Regions from separate parts of the Streptomyces xingningensis genome, predicted to be linked through region 2. Evidence: predicted binding sites of a transcription regulator. Region 2 holds the regulator's gene; the other holds the start of a gene.
The links. Region 2 encodes HspR, which represses chaperone genes until heat shock. Its sites were predicted from a motif close to TTGAGNNNNNNNNNCTCAA; they were not measured.
Positions count from the first base shown of each region.

Region 1: a site for HspR is predicted at 2,323-2,341, ahead of lon (endopeptidase La). Genes of this name have one in related genera too.

Region 1 is NZ_JBDJPF010000020.1:34,794-46,355, reverse strand. It holds gene ABCR83_RS13175 (response regulator transcription factor) at 1-221, opposite strand, end outside; gene ABCR83_RS13170 (spermidine synthase) at 305-1,012, opposite strand; gene ABCR83_RS13165 (rhomboid-like protein) at 1,221-2,183, shown strand; gene lon (endopeptidase La) at 2,364-4,769, shown strand; gene ABCR83_RS13155 (DinB family protein) at 4,895-5,398, shown strand; gene ABCR83_RS13150 (hypothetical protein) at 5,395-5,793, shown strand; gene ABCR83_RS13145 (class I SAM-dependent methyltransferase) at 5,929-6,546, shown strand; gene ABCR83_RS13140 (DUF7848 domain-containing protein) at 6,621-6,833, opposite strand; gene ABCR83_RS13135 (hypothetical protein) at 6,830-7,042, opposite strand; gene ABCR83_RS13130 (hypothetical protein) at 7,039-7,263, opposite strand; gene ABCR83_RS13125 (GntR family transcriptional regulator) at 7,430-7,657, shown strand; partial or broken gene ABCR83_RS13120 (NUDIX hydrolase) at 7,620-7,995, opposite strand; gene ABCR83_RS13115 (helix-turn-helix domain-containing protein) at 8,055-8,933, opposite strand; gene ABCR83_RS13110 (hypothetical protein) at 8,959-9,174, opposite strand; gene ABCR83_RS13105 (GNAT family N-acetyltransferase) at 9,689-10,318, opposite strand; gene ABCR83_RS13100 (hypothetical protein) at 10,768-11,481, shown strand.
Region 2 is NZ_JBDJPF010000038.1:5,057-16,618, reverse strand. It holds gene clpB (ATP-dependent chaperone ClpB) at 1-525, opposite strand, end outside; gene ABCR83_RS20160 (Uma2 family endonuclease) at 725-1,297, shown strand; gene ABCR83_RS20155 (pyridoxamine 5'-phosphate oxidase family protein) at 1,327-1,731, shown strand; gene ABCR83_RS20150 (Clp protease N-terminal domain-containing protein) at 1,834-2,574, shown strand; gene ABCR83_RS20145 (nuclear transport factor 2 family protein) at 2,581-3,075, opposite strand; gene ABCR83_RS20140 (LysR family transcriptional regulator) at 3,291-4,199, opposite strand; gene ABCR83_RS20135 (SDR family NAD(P)-dependent oxidoreductase) at 4,364-5,137, shown strand; gene ABCR83_RS20130 (heat shock protein transcriptional repressor HspR) at 5,321-5,785, opposite strand; gene dnaJ (molecular chaperone DnaJ) at 5,798-6,982, opposite strand; gene grpE (nucleotide exchange factor GrpE) at 7,025-7,672, opposite strand; gene dnaK (molecular chaperone DnaK) at 7,669-9,564, opposite strand; gene ABCR83_RS20110 ((Fe-S)-binding protein) at 9,828-11,562, shown strand, end outside.

The sequences.
Region 1 (11,562 bases), on a different contig from region 2:
CCGGGCAGCATCACATCCAGCACCAGCAGATCCGGCTGCCATGCCTCGGTGGTGTCCACCGCCGCGGGCCCGTCGCCCGCCGTCCTCACCTGAAAACCCTCGGCCCGTAGCCGTGCCGCGATGGCCTCGGCGATGGTCCGGTCGTCCTCGACGATCAGCACCCGCCGCTGCGCACCGGCCGAGGCGGCTGCGCCGCTCGGGCCGATGTGTGTCTGCTCCATGCGCCCGCCCCCAGCGTGTCCCGTGCCCCTGCCAGCCCTCCAGCTGTGTGGCAAGCAGGGTACGGGCAGGTGACGGGGTGCGGCTACGCGGCACGGAGAGCGAGATGGACGACGTCGGGGACGCCTCGGGCAACGGTGATCTCTTCGGTGGTTACCCCGTCGAATCCGGCATTCCGCAGGGCGTTTTCGAACTCCGGGGAGGGCTGCGCCGACCACACGGCGAGCACCCCGCCGGGCGTGAGCCGCTCCCGGCAGACCGCCAGCCCGGCCGGGGAGTAGAGGCTTTCGTTGCCCTCGGTGACGGTCCAGCCGGGGCCGTTGTCGATGTCCAGGCACAGCGCGTCGTAACGCCCCGCCGCCGCCAGGTGTTCGATCAGGTCCGCCCGGACGACCTCGGTGCGCGGATCGGTCAGCGCCCCGGCGGAATACACCCCCAGCGGGCCGGTGCGGTGCCAGTCGATGACCGCCTGCTCGCGTTCGACCACGGTGATCCGGCCCCAGCGGGGCTCGGCGGCGGCCCGGGCGAGCGAGAAGCCCACCCCCAGACCGCCGATCAGCACGGCCGGGTCCCGGCGCCCGGTGGGCAGCGCGGCGAGCGCGGCATCGACCAGCAGACGCTCGGAGCGACCGTCCGAAGTGTCCATCAGGAAACAGCCGTTGGCGATGATCTCGTACACTCCGGGCTCGTACACTCCGGGAGTGCCGCCGCGGTGGCGCAGCACCACCTCGCCATGGGGGCCGTCCCGGCGGTCCAGGACCACGGGCTCGTGCGGGGCGTACGGAGTGGTCATACGGGCCTCCGGAGATCAGCGATGTTCGAGGACACACCCTGCGGGCACTCCCGAAGGTTAAGAGGTTGACAAGGCCCGGACTTGGTCCGGGCAAGGAGTTGTCCGTTCGAAGGCCGTGCACCGTAAGGTGCTTGGTGAGCGGCCGGTGCCCGGTCGCGCCGACGCCCGAGCAGGACCGGCGGAAAGCCGACGAAAGGGGCCTGGCCGAGTGACCGCGGTTGACCCCGCAGACGAGAGCGCCGATGCCACCGCCCCCGGGCCGGCCCCCGGGCGGTGGTGGCGCCGCGTACTGCACGAGCTGATCCCCACCCCCAGGGCCACCCCGTTCACCTTCTGCTACGGGCTGGTGCTGCTCGCCACCGCCCTCTACGCCGACTTCGGCGACGAGGCCACCGTCAACCAGCTGCTGCGCGACTCCAGCACCGATGCCGCGCACCTGGCCGACCGGCCGCTGGTCGTCCTGGTGGCCAGCGCCCTGTGGATCGCGGGCGGCTGGTTCTCGTTCTACGGTCTGGCCTTCGCCCCGATCCTCGGCGCGCTGGAGCGCCGGGTCGGTGGGCTGCGCACCATCGCGGTCTTCCTGCTCGGCCATGTCCTGGCCACCCTGGCCACCGAGTTGCCGGTCGCGGGCGCCGTCGCGGCGGGCAGCCTGCCGGCCGCCTCGCTGCACCGCCTCGACTACGGCATCAGCTTTGGCCTGATGGCCTGTCTGGGAGCGCTCGCGGGGCTGTTGTCGCACTCCTGGAAGTGGACCCTGCTGAGCCTGGCCGCACTGATGTGCGCCCAGGACCTCATCGAGTTCGCCGATCCGCTGGCCAGTTGGGGCCATCCGATCGCCCTGCTGACCGGGGTCGCCTGCCAGGTGCTGCTACGGGACAGCGTCCGGGGCCCATGGCGGCACCGCCCGGGCCGCTCGGGCACCGGGCAGGCCGTCCCACCGCCGGTCCGGGCGGCGGCCCTGCCCGGGCAGGGCGATCCGGCCGGTGACCCTCAGCAGGCCGCGGCCGGGGGCCCGACCGGCGTCGACGCCGGGGAAGAGGCGGTCGAGGGCGGCGAAGCCGGGTCCGTCGGAGCGCCCCCAGGGGCGCCGGACCCGGTCGGCGGGGTCACTGCCGCGGACGGCGGCGGCGAGGAACGACGCCGCGACGCGGACGCCCTCCAGCCACGCTGAGACGGGAGCCCGAGCCGCGCTGGGACGGGGCCCGCGACCAGTCGGCGTCACCCCGACGGACCACCGCCGGGCCTTTCCCGGCCCACGGCGATCGCTCACAGCGAACACGGCGCCGGGAACATCCGGTGCGCCCCGGGCATTGAGCCCACATAGCTCAACTTGCCTGCCGAAGGGGAGATCATGGCTGCTGAGTCCACGGCGTTCACACCGCTCACCCTGCCCGTGCTGCCGCTCGACGACGAGGTGGTGCTGCCCGGCATGGTCGTACCCCTGGACCTCACCGACGCGGAGGTCCGGGCCGCGGTGGAGGCCGCGCAGGCCGCGGCGCGGGGCGGCGCCAAGCCGCGGGTGCTGCTCGTCCCGCGGATCGACGGCACCTACGCGGGCGTCGGCACCCTGGGCAGCGTCGAGCAGGTGGGCCGCCTCTCCGACGGCGACCCCGGCGCGCTCATCCGAGGCATCCGCCGGGTGCGGATCGGGGCGGGCACCACCGGCCCCGGCGCGGCCCTCTGGGTCGAGGGCACGGCCATGGAGGAGGTCACTCCGGATCCTGTCCCCGGATCCGTCACCGAGCTTATGAAGGAGTACAAGGCCCTCGCCACCAGCTGGCTGCGCAAGCGCGGCGCCTGGCAGGTGGTGGACCGCGTCCAGCAGCTGGACGACGTATCCCAGCTCGCCGACAACTCCGGCTACTCGCCGTTCCTCACCGTCGCCCAGCGCGTCGAACTCCTGGAGACCGCGGACCCGGTGGCCCGCCTCAAGCTCGCCGTGCAGTGGCTGAGCGAGCACCTCGCCGAACAGGACGTCGCCGAGTCCATCGCCAAGGACGTCCAGGAGGGCGTGGACAAGCAGCAGCGCGAATTCCTGCTCCGCCGCCAGCTGGAGGCCGTCCGCAAGGAACTCGCCGAGCTCAACGGCGACCCGGACAGCGAATCCGACGACTACCGCGCCCGGGTCGAGGCCGCCAACCTCCCGGAGAAGGTCCGCGAGGCGGCCCTCAAGGAGGTCGACAAGCTCGAGCGCGCCTCCGACCAGAGCCCCGAGGGCGGCTGGATCCGCACCTGGCTGGACACCGTCCTCGAACTCCCGTGGAACAAGCGCACCGAGGACTCCTACGACATCCCCGGCGCCCGTGCCGTCCTGGACGCCGACCACGCGGGCCTGGACGACGTCAAGGAGCGGATCACCGAATACCTGGCCGTGCGCAAGCGCCGCGCCGACCGGGGGCTGGGCGTGGTCGGAGGGCGGCGCGGGGGAGCGGTCCTCGCGCTCGTCGGCCCGCCCGGCGTCGGAAAGACCTCGCTCGGCGAGAGCGTGGCCAAGGCCATGGGCCGTGAGTTCGTCCGCGTCGCCCTCGGCGGCGTCCGCGACGAGGCCGAGATCCGCGGCCACCGCCGCACCTATGTCGGCGCGCTGCCCGGCCGTATCGTCCGGGCCGTCAAGGAGGCCGGCTCCATGAACCCGGTCGTTCTCCTCGACGAGATCGACAAGGTCGGCTCCGACTTCCGCGGCGACCCCGCGGCGGCCCTGCTGGAGGTCCTCGACCCGGCCCAGAACCACACCTTCCGCGACCACTACCTGGAGGTTGAACTCGACCTGTCCGACGTGGTGTTCCTGGCCACCGCCAACGTCCTGGAAGCCATCCCCGAGGCCCTGCTGGACCGCATGGAGCTGGTCCGCCTCGACGGCTACACCGAGGACGAGAAGGTCACCATCGCCCGCGACCACCTGCTGCCCAGGCAGCTGGAGCGCGCGGGCCTGGAGCCGGGCGAGGTCGTGATCACCGACGACGCCCTGCGCAGGCTGGCCGGCGAGTACACCCGCGAGGCGGGCGTCCGCACCCTGGAGCGCTCCCTGGCCCGCCTGCTCCGCAAGGTCGCCGCCCAGCACGAACTCGGCGAGCGGGAACTCCCGTTCACCATCGGCGTGGAACAGTTGCGCCCGCTCATCGGACGCCCGCACCACACCCCTGAGTCCGCCCAGGACCCGGCCGAGCGGCGCACCGCCGTCCCGGGCGTGGCCACCGGCCTGGCGGTCACCGGCGCGGGCGGCGACGTCCTGTTCGTCGAGGCCTCCCTCGCCGACCCGGAGACGGGCGGCGCGGGCCTGACCCTCACCGGCCAGCTCGGCGATGTGATGAAGGAGTCCGCCCAGATCGCCCTGTCCTTCCTCCGCTCCCACGGCGCCGAACTCGAGCTCCCCGCCGGTGACTTCGAGGACCGCGGCGTCCATCTCCACCTCCCGGCGGGCGCCATTCCCAAGGACGGTCCGAGCGCCGGCATCACCATGACCACCGCCTTGGCCTCCCTCCTCTCCGGCCGCCAGGTCCGCCCGGACGTCGCGATGACCGGCGAGGTCTCCCTCACCGGCCGGGTGCTGCCCATCGGCGGCCTCAAGCAGAAGCTGCTGGCCGCCCACCGGGCGGGCATCACCACGGTGATCATCCCCAAGCGCAACGAGCCGGACCTGGACGACGTCCCGGCGGAGGTGCTCGAGAAGCTCGACGTCCGCCCCGTCTCGGACGTCCGCCAGGTCCTCGCGCTCGCCCTCCGGCCCGCGGGTGTGGAGGTAGCGGTCGCGGCGTGACGGCCGTCGGCCGCCGCCGCGCCCGGCGCCCCGGTTCCCGCCCCCGCGGCGGGGCCGGGCCGTCGCGCGTTCCGGCTATGGCCGAACCGGAAAAGGGCTCTGGACGGCGGCGGTATGGTCCGCACATGGGAAAGCATGTGCCATTCACAGGCGGCGAGAAGGAAAGCCTGCAGGCCAGTCTCGACCGGCACCGCGATGTGGTGCTGTGGAAGCTCGACGGCCTGGACGACGAGCAGTTGCGGCGGCCGATGACCCCCTCCGGGACAAACCTGCTGGGTCTGGTCAAACACCTGGCGGCCGTCGAATACGGATGGTTCTGCGAAACCTTCGGCCGCGACACCGAACCGCTCCCGTTCGACCCCGACGACGAGAACGCCGACCTGCGGGTCGAGCCGCATGAAACCACGGCGGACATCGTGGAGTTCTACGGCCGCGCCCGAACCGCCGCCGACCGGGTGGCCGAGGAACTGGCACTCGACGACCTGGGAACGGCCTGGTCCGGCGAAACGGTGTCGCTGCGCTGGGTGCTCATCCATATGATCGAGGAAACCGCAAGGCACGCGGGCCATATGGACATCGTCCGCGAACTCATCGACGAGGCCACCGGCTACCACCCCGAGGCGGGATGACTCTTCAGCCCGACCCGGACGAGGCGTTCGAGCCGATCGCCCACGATCTGCGCACCTGTGGTCTGCCATGCCACCTGAAATACGCGGCCCCTTCCGGTGAGCCCCCCGAACGGTGGCGGCAACTCGCGGTCGCCCGCGTCCGCGTCGGCTACCTGGACTTCCCCCCGGACCTCACACCTGCGGCGCGGACCCGGGCCCTCGCCTTCCACACACAGGCGGCCATACTGGAAAACCTCCAACTGCTCCCGCTGGACCGGCCCTGGCCGATGTGCAAGGACGGCCACCCGCACCCCATGGACCTCGCCTGGGCGGGCGGCGACGAGTGGCCCTACTGGAGGTGTCCGGCAACCGACGCATACCGCTGGCCGGTTGGCGAGCACCCCGGCGTGACGTAGCCCCCGTCGGCTGCCGCCAGGCCTACGGAGGCGGTGAGCGGGCGGACAGGAACCGCCCCGGCATGCATGGTCGTCCCTCATGCGGGGCCCCCGGCAACGTCACTGCCCACCGCACTTCAAAGGACGCATGACGCAATGGACTACTGGAATCACAATGTGCATTACCACCGGCTTGTGCTCGACGCCGTGCAGTCCGAATGCGGCTCGGCTCTGGATGTCGGATGCGGTGACGGACTGCTGGCCTGCAAGCTGGCCCGGCAAGTCCCCACAGTGACAGGCGTGGACGTCTCTGATGCAATGATTCGCCTTGCCCGCGAGCGCAGTTCGAATCTGCGCAACGTGACCTTCATGGAGGGCGACCTCCTCGATGACTCACACGGCCTGCTCCCCGAAGGGAAATACGATTTCGTCAGTGCCGTAGCGATGGTCCACCACGTCGAATTCTCCAAGGCGATCAAGGCCATGATCCGTCTGCTTGCGCCGGGCGGACGCCTGGTGATCATCGGCCTTGCCCGCAACCGGACGCCGCTGGAGTGGATCACCGGAGTTGCCGGTATCCCGGCAGCCATGCTGATCGCCCGCCGCCACGGAGGCAGCACCGGCCCGGACGGAATGCCGGTACAGACGCCCACCATGACCTGGGGTGAGGTTCGCCGGGGGGCGACACGCCTGCTGCCCGGCTGCCGCTTCCGCCGCCACCTGCTGTGGCGCTACTCGCTCACCTGGGACAAGCCCGCCGTGAGCACGAGGTAAGTCGCCCCGGTGCGCGTGAACGCACGTAGCGAGGGCGAACCGACGATCAGCCGAGCCGGCCGTGAGGAACGGGCTCAACACGCGACGGTGGCCCGCCAATGGCGGTGGATGATCTCGCGGTAGCGGGTGTGGGCGGGGTTACGCCCCGCGTGCCGCGTGGCCCAGCCGTACGCGTCCCCGAAGTCGGCTCCGGGCACGGATGCGGCGCCGCACGCGGTGCAGTGCATGGCGAAGGTGACGGGGGCCTCCGTCTCGACCTCCGGCCGGATCACCGCGCAGGTGCTCATTTGCCGCACCTGCCCGCGGAGTTGGCGGCCTGCACCTTGGCGCTGAGCCGCTCGGCGTCGGTGGCGGGGCGTACGGAGCCGACGTCCGCGTTCCACTCGAGGCCGCCACGGGGCGGGCGGAGATGGAGGAGCGTGCCTTCGCGGGCCATGACCTGGCCGAGTGCGCCGGTACGAGTGTCGACGACGAAGGCGCCGGGTTCGGGGGTCACTTGGCGGCTCCGGTGCGGCGGGGGATGACGTCGATGCCGTGGGCGGTGACCCAGAGGAAGTGCGAGTTGCTGCTTCCCTGTGGCGGCGTAGTTGGAGGGTAGGAGCGCCTTGGCTCGGTGGGAGTTGTGGAGGCGCGTTGGCAGGCGCACGGAGTGGCGGGGATTCTGCGGGCGAAGAGAGCCCTCGCCCAGTCGAAGAACCGGACTGTAAAGTCCCTCACGTCATCAGCTCCTCAGAGGCTGGTGGCCATGCCCCCGGGCCGATTGCGCGGTCGCGGGGGTCTTCCATGGGCGCCACCATAGAGCAGCACCGTTGCACACGTCTATAGTCGTCTGCCAGGATAGGCATCTATGTTCGGCTGGCCGTGCGTATGTACAGTCGTTGCTGTGATGGAGTTCGACCCAACGCGCCCAAAGTGGACGCAAATCGCTGATGTCATCCGGCAGCGCATCGCCACCGGCGAATACCCACCGAACTATCTGATCTCAGAGGCGCGGCTGGAGCAGGAATTCGGGGTCGCACGTGTGACGGTGCGCAAGGTAACCGCTGCGCTTCGTGAAGAGGGTTTGATCATCACTACCCACGGGATGGGGTCGTTCGTCGCGAAGCGGTAGCCGATGGCTTCGGTTCTGTGTCCTGGATCAGCAGTCGGTGTGACTCCTGCACCCCCTCCGGCAGGGAGTCCGGGGAGAACCATCGGGCCTCCAGGATCTCAAACGAGTCGATCTTGAGGGTGCCACCGATCAGTTCGGCCTCGTAGGAGACCTCCACACGGAGCTTGTAGCCGCTGGCTGGTCCTCCGGCCATGCGGTGGCAACAGCAGCACTCGGCCCTGGTCGTCACGCACGATGCCGGTGACGCCGACCATGAACTTGGCGTGCGCCAGCCGGAGCACACGCCACTGCATAGGGCCTCGGATGATCCGCCACAGTCGGGCGATGAGTCGTTTCATGGTGCGCCTGCGCTGGAGCGTTGTCATGCCGGTGACGTTAGGAAAGGCGAGTCCAGGGCTCAACGCTCTTGCGAGGAATTGCGCGGTTTCACGTCAAGGGCGTTGACGGCCGCGGTGATCAACGACCGCGCCGCGCGCCCGTACACCGCCTGTCCGGCCAGCTCGCCGAAAGCCCTTCGATACAGGGACAGCTCACTGGGTGAGGTAACCGTGACCCTGGCGGACAGCAGCTCGATGCCGACTTGCTGCTCGTCGTAGATCGTGAAGCTCTCCATGATCCAGAGCGGGCGCCGGGCTTTGAAGGGGATGACGCCGAGTGCCACCGACGGCAGCGACATCACCTCCAAGAGGTAATCGAGCTGCTCAGCCATGACGGCTGGGCTGGATGTACACGACCGGAGGACCGACTCCTCGACCAGTAGGGCACATTGATGATTGCCGTCTCTGATGACGTGGGAGCGGGCGAGGCGTGCGGACGCCGCTTCGTCCGTGTCCTCGATGGTTTGGTGAAAGCGTCCATAGGAGGCAAGGACCGCACGGGCATAGCTCTCGGTCTGGAGCAACCCGGGCACCACGTTGGAGCAGTAGACGCGGAACCGCCTTGTGCGTTCGTACAGAGGCACTACTTCATCTTGGAGGCGGCGTAGCCCGGCGCGGTGCAGCCGTCGCCACTGTACGTACATGGAGTCCGCGGTGCGGGACGCGGCGATGAGGTCGGGGGCTTGTTCATCCACACCGCAGGCGGCACACCATGCGCGAATGTCCGCGTCGGTGGTTGGCTGCTTCGCCTTCTCTATGCGTGATGTTTTGGACGGGTGCCAGCCACAACGATCAGCCACCTCTCGCCCAGCGAGCCCGGCGTCCAGGCGGATCTCTCGGAGCCTGGCGGCAAGGGCTTCACGGGCGGCTTGGGCGCTGGACGAGGGGGACTTGGGCATGGTGACAGAACAGTAGAGTGCGTGGTCAGACCTTGAAGTCCTCGTGCGGGATGCCGCGTTCCCAGACGGTCTCGAAGGCTTCGGTCTCGGGGATCGATCCCGTAGCGAAGCACTCCTCCAGGGTGCGTTCGTTGGCCTTCCAACCTTGGAACACGACGTCGGCGTTTTCCTCGTCCACCCAGACAGTGGGGCACTGCCCGGTGTCCGTGCCGGGGTCGATACCGATGAACCGTAGCGACATGAGGGCCCTCCCGCGCCGAGGTTAGAAGCGGCAGCTTGTGTGGACCTTGCCGGAAGCGGCGGTATTGCGTCAATGGTGCGTAAGCTCGTGGTTTGCTTCAACAGGGATCGAAAACCCTCTTCTTGGCGCCCTATTTCGTGAGGGAAAGCAACCCGCAGTCGGGAGCGCCGCTACCGGGGCCGCCCAGGCCGGCCGGCGCCGCTACGGCCGTAGGCCATCTTCTTCAACCGCACGCGTTCCGCGGCACTTGGGGCTATCGGACAGGCATGGCAGACGGGCATGGCGGGCGAACCGATCGGCCGAAGTGGATCACTGGCAAGCCACAGCCTGCCCCGCCCGCCGCGGGGGCGGAGCCCAGACGTCGAGGCTGAGCGCGGCATCCCACGCCATGAGCACCGGGTGGGGACAGGATGGCCTTGACCGCAGTTGTGTGGAGGCCAGAGCGGCGACTGTCCGGGGACTGTTGGCGCTCTGGGGGATTCGGCCACCCCCGCGCACGGCCGATGCTCCTGCTTCAGGGCCGGTAGACGCACTCCGCCAGCGTCGCGTGCTTCTTCCAGCCCAGCGTCTCGTACAGCGCGCGCCCGGCGCCGGTCGCGCCGAGAACGCCGAGGACCGCGCCTGTCTCCAGGGCGCGGTCGGCAAGTGTACGCATCACGAAGTTGCCCAGCCCGCGCCGCCGATGGGCCTCCTCGGTCACCACCCGGTCCACGACCACGGCTTCCCCGAGGGATGCCATCTGCCCCTGGGCCGCCTGCTCGCCCGCCGCATCCAGCACCCGAGCGTAGGTGACCGCTCCAATGGTCTCCACAGTCGTGGTGTATCCCTCAGGCGCGACCGGGTCCGTGGCCATCAGGTCAACGGCCATCAGATGGCCGCTCTCCTCCCAGGCCCACCCCTGGGGCAGCCAGGACTCGATCTCCTCCGGCTCCGCGGGCATCTTCATCCAAGTCCGTGGCACGGACACCGAGGCCGCGGCGCTGCGGACCAACAACTCCTCGGCCTCGGGCAGGACATGACGTCCCACTTCGTCGGCGTTGCTGGCCACTTCGATATAGAACCCCCAGGGCTTCTCGACAGGCGGGGGCGTCCGCCGGGACACGGCCCAGCCCGCCGCCCAAGTCCTCACTATGTCCGCAACCATCAAGCCCTCCCGAAGCTGTGGCCGTACCAACGGCCGGGTAATAGACAGCAGTCGGGAGCACACATTACGTCGCCGTGCAGTCTGCGGCATCTGCTTTGCCGGGGTGCAGCTCCTGAAGGGCAGTCGTGAAAGATCGCAAATGGTAGAACCGCCACCAGTCGGCAATCATTACGAGGGCGCCGCCGCCCTACCCGCCGGCAGTCCCGAAGGACTTCCGAAGTCGAGTACTTAGGTTAGCCTAAGTTTTGGCAGTGATCGAAAGCCGGGCGGGCTGTGCGGCGCATCACAGTCTTGGTGGGTTGTTAATGGCTTATGCGGAGCAATAACTTCCGCATAAGGGTCGAGGGTTGCAGCAAGAAGCTCCGCTGGCCCTTGAGTCTCATCGGTACCGTCCTCCGTCACGCTCAATCGACGGTCGTCACCGTCGAGTTACCCCAGGGAGCGCCGCCATGCGTCAGACCCACCTGCTGAGAGCCGGCCTCGGCTTGACCACAGCCATAGCCATCCTGTCGGCGACCGTCCTGCCGGCCGCCGCGGCTGCGGGCAAACCGGCTGCCGCACCGCAGGCCGTGCAGGCCGTGAAGACCGTGCAGAACGCCAAGGATTCCGTGAGCGTCGGCTGGCTGAGCGCCGAAGAGCGCAAGGCGCTGGCTCCGTTTGTGCACTACGGCAGCGATGGCTACCGGCTGGATACCAAGGGCGCCGAGGCCGCCGGTGTGGGCAAGCAGGCGATCGACGCGGTCGGCACCGCTGTGGCCCGCCTGAACGCGCTGTCGGGCAAGAAGCTTGCGGTCAGCAAGGACGGCGAGGGTGTGGTCGTCAACCCCTCGGCCGCGGACGCCGGACTCGGCTTGCGCAGTGCGCCGGTCCAGATCGTGGACGGCATCACCGTCAAGGTCACCTGGTTCGGGCTGCTGATCCACCTGGACTCGTTTGCCGCCGGGAAGGTGCAGGCGGGGGTCGACATCACCAAGGACCTCGTCCAGATCGTGACCAGTGTGGTGACGCTCGCCTCCCTGGGCAGCCTGCTTCCGGCCACCGTGCTCGTCGCCGCGCTGACGGACCTGGGCTCCAAGGCGGTCTCCTTCTGCAAGACGCGGCAGGGAGAGCTGTATGTCTACATCACCTGGGTGGGCGTCCCGGTCTGCAACCCCTTCGCCTGAGTCCGGTTCCATACTGACAGAGGGACAAAGCTGACAGAGGGACAAAGCTGGCAGAGCGTCAAAGCAGTCTACGCCGCAGCG
Region 2 (11,562 bases):
GTCCCGCGCGGCGGCGGTGAAGTCCGTACCGAACTTCTCCAGCGCCTTGTAGGTGCCCTCCGGATCGGGAGTCGTCACCCGCTGCCCGCCCCGCGCCTTCTCGAACGCCGCCAGCAGCTTCTCCGCCGAGGCCCCCTGCTGCTCCAGCAGCTCGCCGGTGCGGCCGCCCTTGGCGGCCAGGCCGATGAGCAGGTGCTCGGTCGAGACATACTCGTCCCCCAACTCCCGGGCCCGCTGCGCCGCATCGGCGATCACCGCCAGCAGATCCCGGCTCGGCTGCGGCGGTGCCACGGTCGAGCCCTGCACGCTGGGCAGCGCGGCCAACTGCCGCTCGGCCCCGCCGCGCAGCGCGGCGGCGTCCGCCTCCACGGCGGCCAGCAGGTCGAGCAGGTTCTCGTTCTCCTGCCCGGCCAGCAGGGCCAGCAGCAGATGGGCGGGCGTCATATCGGCATGCCCGGCCGACACGGCCCGCTCCTGGGCGGCGCTCAGCGCCTCACGGCTCTTGTTGGTCAGCTCGGCATCCACGGCGACGCGGCCCTCCTTGGGTCTGTATTGCTGCCAGCAACGTGCAATAAGTTGAGTCTACCCAGCTCAATCTCTACCTGAGGGCATGTTACGGAGATCACACCCTCTCCTGCGAGTGAAACGGCCCGAAGAGGCCCCCGCCACCGCAGAAAGCCGGTCAGGCTGGCTTCCCAACACAAGGGGGTGCAGCATGACGGTTATGGCACACGAGCCGCCGCGCACGCAGGAAGAGACCCTCCTGGACTACTTCCTCGCCCTGGACACCCCCGAGGGGTTCCGGGCCGAGCTCATCGAGGGGGAGATCGTCGTGTCACCGGCGCCGGACGGCGATCACGAGCACTACTTCAGCCGTCTCATCAGGCAAGTGCTACACAAGTCAGCCACCGACATGGACGTCTCGGGCAACAAGGGCCTGAAGCTCCCGCGAAGCGGGATGTGCCCCAAGAACTACGCCATCCCGGACGCCACATTCGCCCCCCGGGAACTGAGTCTCTACCGTGGCGCGCCATCTTGGATGCCCCCCGACGACGTCGCCCTGGTCGTAGAGGTGACCAGCACCAGGGCCGACCGCGACCGCATCACCAAGCGGCACTGCTACGCCCTCGGAGGCATCCCCCTTTACCTCCTCGTGGACCGCGAGGAGAACACGGTGACCCTCTTCAGCGACCCCGAGGGCGCCGACTACACCGAGATCCACACCGTCGACTTCGGCAAGCCCCTCCCCCTCCCCGCCCCCTTCTCCTTCGACCTCGACACCGCCGACTTCCTCTGACCATCCCCCCCGCAACTACCCTGGCCCGCATGGCCCACGACCTGAACAACCTCCCCGACGCCTACCTCGCCTTCTGGCGAGAGCGCCACTTCCCCACCCTGACGACCCTCCGCCCCAACGGCACCCCGCATGTCGTCCCGGTGGGCGTCACCTTCGACCCCGGCACCCGCACCGCCCGGATCATCACCCGCAAGCACAGCCGCAAGGTCGCCAACATCCAGGCCGCCCCCGGCGGCGCCCGGGTGGCCGTCTGCCAGGTCGCCCCCGGCGGCACCTGGGCCACCCTCGAGGGCGTGGCCGTGGTCCGCGCCGAGGGGGACGCGGTAGCCGACGCCGTCGCCCGCTACGCCGAGCGGTATGGACGCACCCCCGCCCCCAACCCCGACCGCGTACTGATCGAGATAGCCGTCACCCGGGCCCTGGGCCAGGCCTGAACACCCCCGCATCGCGAACTGCCCCACCCAGTAGGGGCTTTGCCTCCCGCCACCGTCAACTTCCCGTTGACACACCCTGGACTGTCAACCTATGGTTGACGCATGGCGAATCCAGTCACCCCGACACACCCGATCCGGCTCGACGACCTGATCGAAGCCATCAAGAAGTCCCACTCCGACGCGCTCGACCAGCTCTCCGACGCGGTCATCGCCGCGGACCACCTCGGCGACGTGGCCGACCATCTGATCGGCCACTTCGTGGACCAGGCACGGCGCTCGGGCGCCTCCTGGACCGACATCGGCAAGAGCATGGGGGTCACCAGGCAGGCGGCCCAGAAGCGCTTCGTCCCCTCCGACCCCGACCCCAGCGAGGGGTTCAGCCGCTACACCATCCGCGCAAAGAACGTCGTGGTGGCCGCACAGAACGAGGCCCACGCCGCCCACAACGACACAATCGGCCCGGAACACCTGGTACTCGGGCTGCTGAGCGAGCCGGAAGGGCTCGCCGCGGCGGCGATCACGGCGCAGGGCGTACTGCTGGACACCGTCCGGCAGGAGGCGACCGCGGCGCTGCCGGCACCGGCCGAGCAGCTCCCCGCCCTCACCCCCTTCGACGCCGGGGCGAAGAAGGCACTGGAACTCACCTACCGCGAGGCCCTGCGCATGGGCCACAACTACATCGGCACCGAGCACATCCTGCTGGCGCTCCTGGAGTTCGAGGGCGGCACGGGCATGCTTACCGGCCTGGGCATCGACAAGGCCGCGGCCGAGGCGCACATCGCGAAGACCCTGAGCGCCCTCCTCCCCAACACCCCGCCCAACACCCCGAAACAGCAGCCCTGACGCCCATCAGGGCCGGGAGTCCGGCGAACCGGCGGACTCCCGGCCCTCAAGTGCGCTGAACAGCACGGGCAGTCGGTCCAACGCGTGGAACGTGCCGAGCGAGTCCATGTAATCGAGGGCGTGCACAATCAGGCCGTGCCGCACCCGCAGGATCAGCACCCCGGTGAGCGTGGCCGGGGAGCCCCCGGGCCCCGCCGTGGCGGTGGCGGCCCATTGCGCAACGATCACCTCGGGGTCCGCGGCGTCAAAGACCACCACATCATGGATCTCCTGAAGACGCACCGAGGTGGCCCCCCAGGCCTCCCGGTAACCGGCCCGGATCTCTTCCCGCCCCTGATAGCGATCCGGCCGCCCGGGGGTGAGGAAGGGGAACTCATGCACGGCATCGGGGGCATAGAGGTCGGCGAGGTCATCGGCAGACCAGGCAAGCATTGCGCGATGGTAGGCGGCCAGTACCTCGCGGGGGCCGCGGGCATGCTGCGGCAGGGATGATTCGGGCACGAGTGGGCTCCATCACTGAGTGGTGGTGGTGGGAGACGGCCCGGCCGGGGAGCGAGAGCTCGCGGGCCAGGCTCTGTCGATCAACAGTACGCCAGGCCACGCGGTGGTTGAGTGGTTCACGCATGAACCGGTATCGAAAACCCTCCAACTAGAGCCCGAATTATCCTGTTTGGCGGAAGGAAAGCGGGCCAAGTCGAAGCACGGACCAACAACCGCTACGCCGCCTCCGCCACCCCCGCCGTCAGCTCCACCGCGGTCCGTACCAGGCGGCCCATCCACTCCCCGCAGACACCGTCCCGCCAGGCGATCGCCAGCGCATACGGGCTGGCGTCGGGCACCGGGCGGTAGACGACGTCGGCCCGGGCGTTGCGCTCGGCCAGGGAGGCGGGGATCAGGGCGACGGCCTGGCCCAGGGCGACGGACTCCAGCAGTTGCGAGCTGTCGTGTACAACGGGGCCTGGAACGGGGGTAGTTGCTGGGCCGGGGTGTAGGTCCCGGCCCGCCCAGTAGTCGTGATCGGGCGCGGAGGCCTCGGGGCAGCGCGGCATGGGCAGGCCCATCAGGTCGCGGCAGCTCAACACCGCGCGCCGGGTCAGTTCATGGTCGGCCGGGAGGGCGGCGACCCTGGGCTCGGTGAGCAATGGCTCGTGGTCCAGCCCGCTCCAGTCGAAGGGGGAGCCCACCAGCGCCAGGTCGGCCCGGCCGTCGCGCACCATGGGCGCCTGCTCGCCGTACCCGCTCACGGTGATCTCCACCCGCGGGGCGCCCGGCACCCTGCTGAACGCCCCCACGATCCCGCGCAGCAGGTCCGTGGCCACCCCCGCCTTCGCCGTGACCACCAGGGTGGGCGTGGCGGGGCCCGCCCGGCGGGTGCGGCGGGCCGCCGCCGACATGGCGTCGAGCGCGCGCCCCGACTCCTCGAGCAGGGTCGCCCCGGCGACGGTCAGCCTGACCCGGCGGTTGTAGCGCTCAAAGAGCTGCACGCCCAGCCGCCGCTCCAGTTGGCGGATGGCCCGGGACAGCGGCGGTTGAGCCATTCCCAGCCGCTCCGCGGCGCGCGAGAAGTTGAGCTCTTCGGCCACGGACCGGAAGTAGAGCAACTCCCGTACCTCCAGATCGACCATACCCACAGGGTATGGCATCGGACCGAATCGGTCTTTCCGCAACTGACCGGTCACCTGGTGGAGTTGAGGTGTTCCACCAGGGCCAGGGCCTCACCAGGGCCCGCCAAGGCCCGCCAAGGCCTGCCAAGGTCCCACTGTCGATCGCACGCAAAGGCGGCGCCACCATGAGCAACCGGAACCGGCCACACCACGGCCAAGTCGCGCTGGTGACCGGCGCCAACAAGGGCATCGGGCGGGAGATCGCCCGGCGGCTGGCCGCCGAGGGGATGACCGTCTATCTCGGCGCCCGGGACGCCGGACGAGGCGAGGCGGCCGCGGCCGAGCTCGGCGGTGCCAGGGCCGGCATCCGGTTCGTCCGGCTCGATGTGACCGACGGGCAGCAGGTCGAGGCGGCGGTCAAGCGGATCGAGAAGGAGTGCGGGCGGCTGGACACCCTCGTCAACAATGCGGGCGTGGTCGTCGAATGGGGCGTCTCCGTCGAGGAGATCACCGCCGAGCAGATCCGGCGGGCCTTCGAGGTGAACGTCTTCGGCGCGGTCGCGATGACCCGGGCCTGCATCCCCCTGCTGCGCCGCTCCCCGGCCGGCCGCATCGTCAACCTGTCCAGCCCGCTGGGCTCGTTGAACCTGCTGAGCGACCCCGGCAACCCCATCTCGCAGCGCGGCCTGCTCGCCTACAGCTCCTCCAAGGCCGCGCTGAACGCGGTCACGGTGCTGTACGCGAACGCACTCCGCGAGACGGGGATCCGCGTCAACGCCGCGAACCCGGGGCTGGTGGCCACCGACCTCAACTCCGACTCGCCCTTCGACCGGGGCAGGCGTACGCCCGAGCTGGGAGCCGAAGTCCCGGTGGCACTCGCACTGCTGGGGCCGGACGGGCCGACCGGCACCTTCCGCGGCGACAACGACGGGGCGGCGGACGCGATCGTCCCCTGGTGACCGGCACCCCTCCACGAAAGGCACGAAAGGAATGAAAGGAACGGCAGATGACCGACCTCGACCAGAACAAGAAGCTCGCAACGGCCTTCTTCGACCTGGCCTTCAACGACAACACGATGTTCTGAGTACGGAGGGGTCTGAGTATGGACGGGGCCGGCCCCGTCCATACTCACCGGTCGCGACTCACCTATCGCGTCTGGGGCGCCAGACCACCAGGGCACTGGTCTGCTGTACGTCCTGGTACGGGACCAGGTCGCGGCGGTACGAGGCATGGACGGCGGCCTCGCGCTGCTGTATGGCCGCGGCCGCGCCGTCGACCACCGCCTGGAGTTCCGCGACGCGGGCGCCGAGCGCGGCGACCTGGTTCTCCAGCTCGATGATGCGCTTGATGCCGGCGAGGTTGATGCCCTCGTCCTGGCTCAGCTGCTGCACCTGGCGGAGCAGCTCGATGTCGCGGGCCGAGTAGCGACGGCCGCGCCCGGCCGTGCGGTCGGGGGAGACCAGGCCCAGGCGGTCGTACTGCCGCAGGGTCTGCGGGTGCAGGCCCGACAGCTGGGCCGCCACGGAGATGACGTACACCGGCGATTCATCGGTCAGCTCATACGGCTGTGCTGCTGCAAAGCGCCGGCTGCGACCGTCGCCGTCCATGGGGTTCACGGGTCACGCTCCCTTCGCTGCCTGGAAGAGCTCCGCGCGCGGGTCTTCGCCCGCGGTCGCGTCACGGTAGGTCTCCAGGGCCTCCCGGGCCTTGTCGGCGAGGTCCTTGGGGACCGTCACCTCCACGGTGACCAGCAGATCGCCGCGGGTGCCGTCCTTGCGCACGGCGCCCTTGCCGCGGGCTCGCATGGTGCGGCCGTTGGGGGTGCCCGCGGGGAGCTTGAGGGTGACCGGGGGTCCGCCGAGGGTGGGGACCTTGACCTCGCCGCCGAGCGCCGCCTCCGTGAAGGTGACGGGCACGGTGACGGTCAGATTGTCGCCCTTGCGGCCAAAGACCGGGTGGGTGCCGACGTGCACCACGACATAGAGGTCGCCGTTGGGGCCGCCGCGCTCGCCCGGTGCGCCCTTGCCGCGCAGCCGGATCCGCTGGCTGTCGGAGACTCCGGCGGGGATGCGGACCTGCATGGTGCGCGAAGAAGTGGCGCGCCCGCTGCCCTTGCAGGTGTCGCAAGGGTTCTCGGGGATCAGCCCACGGCCCTTGCAGTCGGGGCAGGGGTCGGTCAGCGAGAAGCCGCCGCCGGTGCCGCGGGACACCTGGCCGGTGCCGACGCAGGTCGGGCAGACCCTGGGCGTACCGTTTTTGTCGCCCGTGCCGGAGCAGGCCTTGCAGGCCGCCGAGGAGGACATCCGGAGCGGGACGGTGGCCCCCTCCACGGCCTCGGTGAAGCTGAGCGTCACCTCGGACTCGATGTCCTGGCCGCGGCGCGGCTGGGTGCGGGTGGTGCCGCCGCGGTTGAAGAGGCCGCCGAAGACGTCGCCGATCCCGCCGCCGCCGAAGCCACCGCCACCGGCCCCGCCCTGGGCGCCCCCGAAGAGGTCGCCCAGGTCGAAGTTGAACGAACCGCCGCCGCCCGGCCCGGGACGGCCCCCCCGATCAAAGAGGGCCCCGTTGCCGAAGAGGGTGCGCGCCTCGTCGTACTCCTTGCGGCGCTTGGCGTCGGCCAGCACGTCATAGGCCTCGGAGATCTCCTTGAAGCGCTCCTCGGCCGCGGCGTCGCCCTTGTTGGCGTCCGGGTGGTACTCGCGGGCGAGCTTCCGGTACGCCTTCTTGATCTCCGCCTCGGTGGCGTCCTTGGGGACGCCGAGGACCTTGTAGTAGTCCTTCTCGACGAAGTCCTTGGTGCTCATCCCCGGCGTCCCTCCTCCCGGTTCTTCCGGTGCGTCATCGCGTCAGCCCTCGTCCGGGCCACCGCTCTCCTCGTCCGCGGCCGTGCCGTCGCCTTCGGCGGCCCCCTTGGACTGGGCGCCCGGCTGGGGCTCGGCGACCGCGACCCGCGCGGGGCGGATCGTGCGCTCGCCGATCCGATACCCCGGCTGCAGAATCTGCACGCACGTGGTCTCGGTGACGTCCGGCGCATAGCTGTGCATCAGGGCCTCGTGGATCAGCGGGTCGAAGGGCTCGCCCTCCTTGCCGAACTGCTGCAGGCCCATCTTGGCGACGACCGTCTCCAGCGCCTCGGCGACGGACTTGAAGCCGCCGACGAGCTCGCCATGGTCACGGGCGCGGCCGATGTCGTCGAGCGTGGGCAGGAGTTCGGACAGGAGGTTCGCGACCGCGATCTCCTTGACCTGGACCCTGTCCCGCTCGACCCGGCGGCGGTAGTTCTGGTACTCCGCCTGGAGCCGCTGGAGGTCCGTGGTGCGCTCGTTGAGCGCCGCCTGGGCCTGGTCCAGCTGCGCCTGGAGGCCTACCTCGACCAGTTCCTCCCCGGCCGGGGCGGCACCCGCCTGGTCGGCGGGTGTGCCCTTCTCATCGGGGGCCGGGGTGTCGGAGGGGCCTTCAGGCTTCTCTTCAAAGCCCGGGTCCTTCTCCGTCACGCCGATGCACCACCCTTCGGCTTGCCGGGCTTCTCGTCGTCCACGATCTCGGCGTCGACCACGTCGTCCTCGGCCTTGGCCTGCTGGCCCGCACCGGCGGCACCGGTGGCACCCGCCTGGGCGCCGGCGGCACCCTGGGCGGCCTGGGCGTCGGCGTACATGGCCTGGCCGAGCTTCTGGCTGACCGCGGCGACCTTCTCGGACGCGGTGCGGATCTCGGCTGTGTTGTCGCCCTCGGCGGACTCGCCCTTGAGCTTTTCCTTCAGCTCGGCGACGGCGGCCTCGACCTCGGCCTTGACCTCACCGGGGACCTTGTCCTCGTTGTCCTTGAGGAACTTCTCGGTCTGGTAGACCAGCTGCTCGCCCTGGTTGCGGGTCTCGGCGGCCTCGCGGCGGCGGTGGTCCTCCTCCGCGTACTTCTCGGCCTCCTCGCGCATCCGGTCGACCTCGTCCTTCGGCAGCGAGGAGCCGCCGGTGACGGTCATCTTCTGCTCCTTGCCCGTGCCGAGGTCCTTCGCGGCGACGTGCATGATGCCGTTGGCGTCGATGTCGAAGGTGACCTCGATCTGCGGGACGCCCCGGGGGGCCGGCGGCAGACCGGTCAGCTCGAACATGCCGAGCTTCTTGTTGTACGCCGCGATCTCGCGCTCGCCCTGGTAGACCTGGATCTGCACGGACGGCTGGTTGTCCTCGGCCGTGGTGAAGATCTCGGAGCGCTTGGTGGGGATCGTGGTGTTGCGCTCGATCAGCTTGGTCATGATGCCGCCCTTGGTCTCGATGCCGAGGGACAGCGGGGTCACGTCGAGGAGCAGGACGTCCTTGACCTCACCCTTGAGGACACCGGCCTGGAGCGAAGCGCCGATGGCGACGACCTCGTCCGGGTTCACACCCTTGTTGGCCTCCTTGCCGCCGGTCAGCTCCTTGACGAGCTCGGCGACGGCGGGCATCCGGGTGGAGCCGCCGACCAGCACCACATGGTCGATCTCGGAGAGGCTGATGCCCGCGTCCTTGATGACGTTGTGGAAGGGGGTCTTGCAGCGCTCCAGCAGGTCGGAGGTCAGCTGCTGGAACTGGGCCCGGGTGAGCTTCTCGTCCAGGTGCAGCGGGCCCTCGGCGGAGGCCGTGATGTAGGGCAGGTTGATCGTGGTCTCGGTGGACGAGGAGAGCTCGATCTTGGCCTTCTCGGCGGCCTCGCGGAGGCGCTGGAGGGCCATCTTGTCCTTGGACAGGTCGACGCCGTGGCCGTTCTGGAACTGCTTGACCAGGTAGTCGACGACGCGCTGGTCCCAGTCGTCACCACCGAGGTGGTTGTCGCCGTTGGTGGCCTTCACCTCGACGACGCCGTCGCCGATCTCGAGCAGCGAGACGTCGAAGGTGCCGCCACCGAGGTCGAAGACCAGAATGGTCTGGTCGTCCTTGTCGAGACCGTAGGCCAGGGCGGCCGCGGTGGGCTCGTTGACGATGCGCAGGACGTTCAGACCCGCGATCTCACCGGCCTCCTTGGTGGCCTGGCGCTCGGAGTCGTTGAAGTACGCCGGCACGGTGATGACCGCGTCGGTGACCTTCTCACCCAGGTAGGCCTCGGCATCCCGCTTCAGCTTCTGCAGGATGAAGGCGCTCATCTGCTGGGGGTTGAAGTCCTTGCCGTCCAGGTTGATCTTCCAGTCGGTGCCCATGTGGCGCTTGACCGACCGGACGGTCCTGTCGACGTTGGTAACGGCCTGGCGCTTGGCGACCTCGCCGACCAGCACCTCGCCGTTCTTTGCGAAGGCGACGACGGACGGCGTGGTCCTGGCGCCCTCGGCGTTGGTGATGACGGTGGGCTCACCGCCCTCGAGAACACTGACGACGGAGTTCGTCGTACCCAGGTCGATGCCGACCGCACGAGCCATCTCTGATCCTCCATGAATTGAGTGGAACAGGCTCAAGGGTGCAACACGAATCCCAACCTGTCAACGGAGCTGAGTCAGGGGGGCTCAACTTTTATATCGGCCTTACGGTCAGCGGCGGACGCATCGGGTGCCACAAGGGTTGCCTGCGCGATGCAGATCACCGGCAAGGCGGGTTCAAGGGCCTGTGGATACTGGGTACTCTCGGCGGAGACCGGCTAAGTTACTGCTTAGTAATCCGCTCTCGCAGGTTCGAGGAGCCCGCCATGCAACTCGCCGCGATCATTGTGTCGCTGGCCCTAATCGCGGTCGGCTTCGCGCTGCTCGGCCGTGCCGTCCTACAGATCTACCGTCATATGCGGCTGGGCGGGCCCGTGCCGGCAGGCACCCGCACCGACGCCCCCGCGCAACGCACCGTCACGGTGGCCAAGGAGTTCCTCGGCCACACCCGGATGAACCGCTGGGGCGTGGTCGGCGTCGCACACTGGGGCGTCGCCCTGGGCTTCTTCTCGCTGCTGATCACGATCGTCAACGCCGTCGGACAGCTCTTCAAGGCCGACTGGCTGCTGCCGATCATCGGCGAATGGCTGCCATTCGAGCTCTGGGTCGAGTTCTTCGCCCTGGTGACGACCCTCGGCATCCTGGCCCTGATCGCCATCCGGCAGCTGAGCAGGCCGGGCAAGGCGGGCCGCAAGTCCCGCTTCGCGGGTTCCAACTTCGGCCAGGCGTACTTCGTCGAGGCCGTCATCCTCATCGTCGGCGCCTCGATCATCACGCTGCGCGGCCTGGAGGGCGCCCTGCACGGCGTCGGCTCCTACCAGGCCGGGTACTTCGCCTCGTACCCGCTGGTCGCGGCCTTCCGGGGGCTGAGCGTCGAGACGCTGCAGAACCTCATCTACCTGGTCGCCATGATCAAGATCGCGACCTCCTTCATCTGGATGATCACGATCTCGCTGAAGACCGACATGGGCGTGGCCTGGCACCGCTTCCTGGCCTTCCCCAACATCTGGTTCAAGCGCGAGGCCTCCGGCGACGTGGCGCTCGGCGCCCTCCAGCCGATGACCTCCGGCGGCAAGCCGATCGACTTTGAAGACCCCGGCGAGGACGACCAGTTCGGCGTGTCCCAGATCGAGCACTTCTCCTGGAAGGGCCTGCTCGACTTCGACACCTGCACCGAGTGCGGCCGCTGCCAGTCGCAGTGCCCCGCCTGGAACACCGGCAAGCCGCTGTCCCCGAAGATGCTCATCATGGCGCTGCGCGACCACGCACACGCCAAGGCCCCGTATCTGCTCGCGGGCGGCGGCAAGACGGCGGAGGGCGCGGAGAAGGCAACCGCCGAGCAGCTGGCGGACGTTCCCGCGGCCGCCCTGGCGGAGGCCGAGCGTCCGCTGATCGGCACCCTTGAGGCCGCGCCCAACGGCTTGGGCGGCGTCATCGACCCGGATGTCCTGTGGTCCTGCACCACCTGCGGCGCCTGCGTCGAGCAGTGCCCGGTCGACATCGAACACGTCGACCACATCGTCGACATGCGCCGCTACCAGGTGATGATCGAGAGCTCCTTCCCCTCCGAGGCGGGCACGATGCTCAAGAACCTGGAGAAGAAGGGCAACCCCTGGGGCCTCGCCAAGAAGCAGCGCCTGCAGTGGACCAAGGAGGTCAACTTCGAGGTCCCGGTCGTCGGCAAGGACATCGAGGACCTCACCGAGGTCGACTACCTCTACTGGGTCGGCTGCGCGGGAGCGCTCGAGGACCGCGCCAAGAAGACCACCAAGGCCTTCGCGGAACTGCTGCACATCGCGGGCGTCAAGTTCGCCATCATGGGCGGCGACGAGAACTGCACCGGCGACTCGGCACGGCGCCTGGGCAATGAGTTCCTCTTCCAGCAACTGGGCCAACAGAACGTCGAGATGCTCAACATGGCCTTCGGTGAAGATGCAGAGGAGGGCGTGAAGGTCGAGAAGGCCAAGAAGAAGATCGTCGCGACCTGCCCGCACTGCTTCA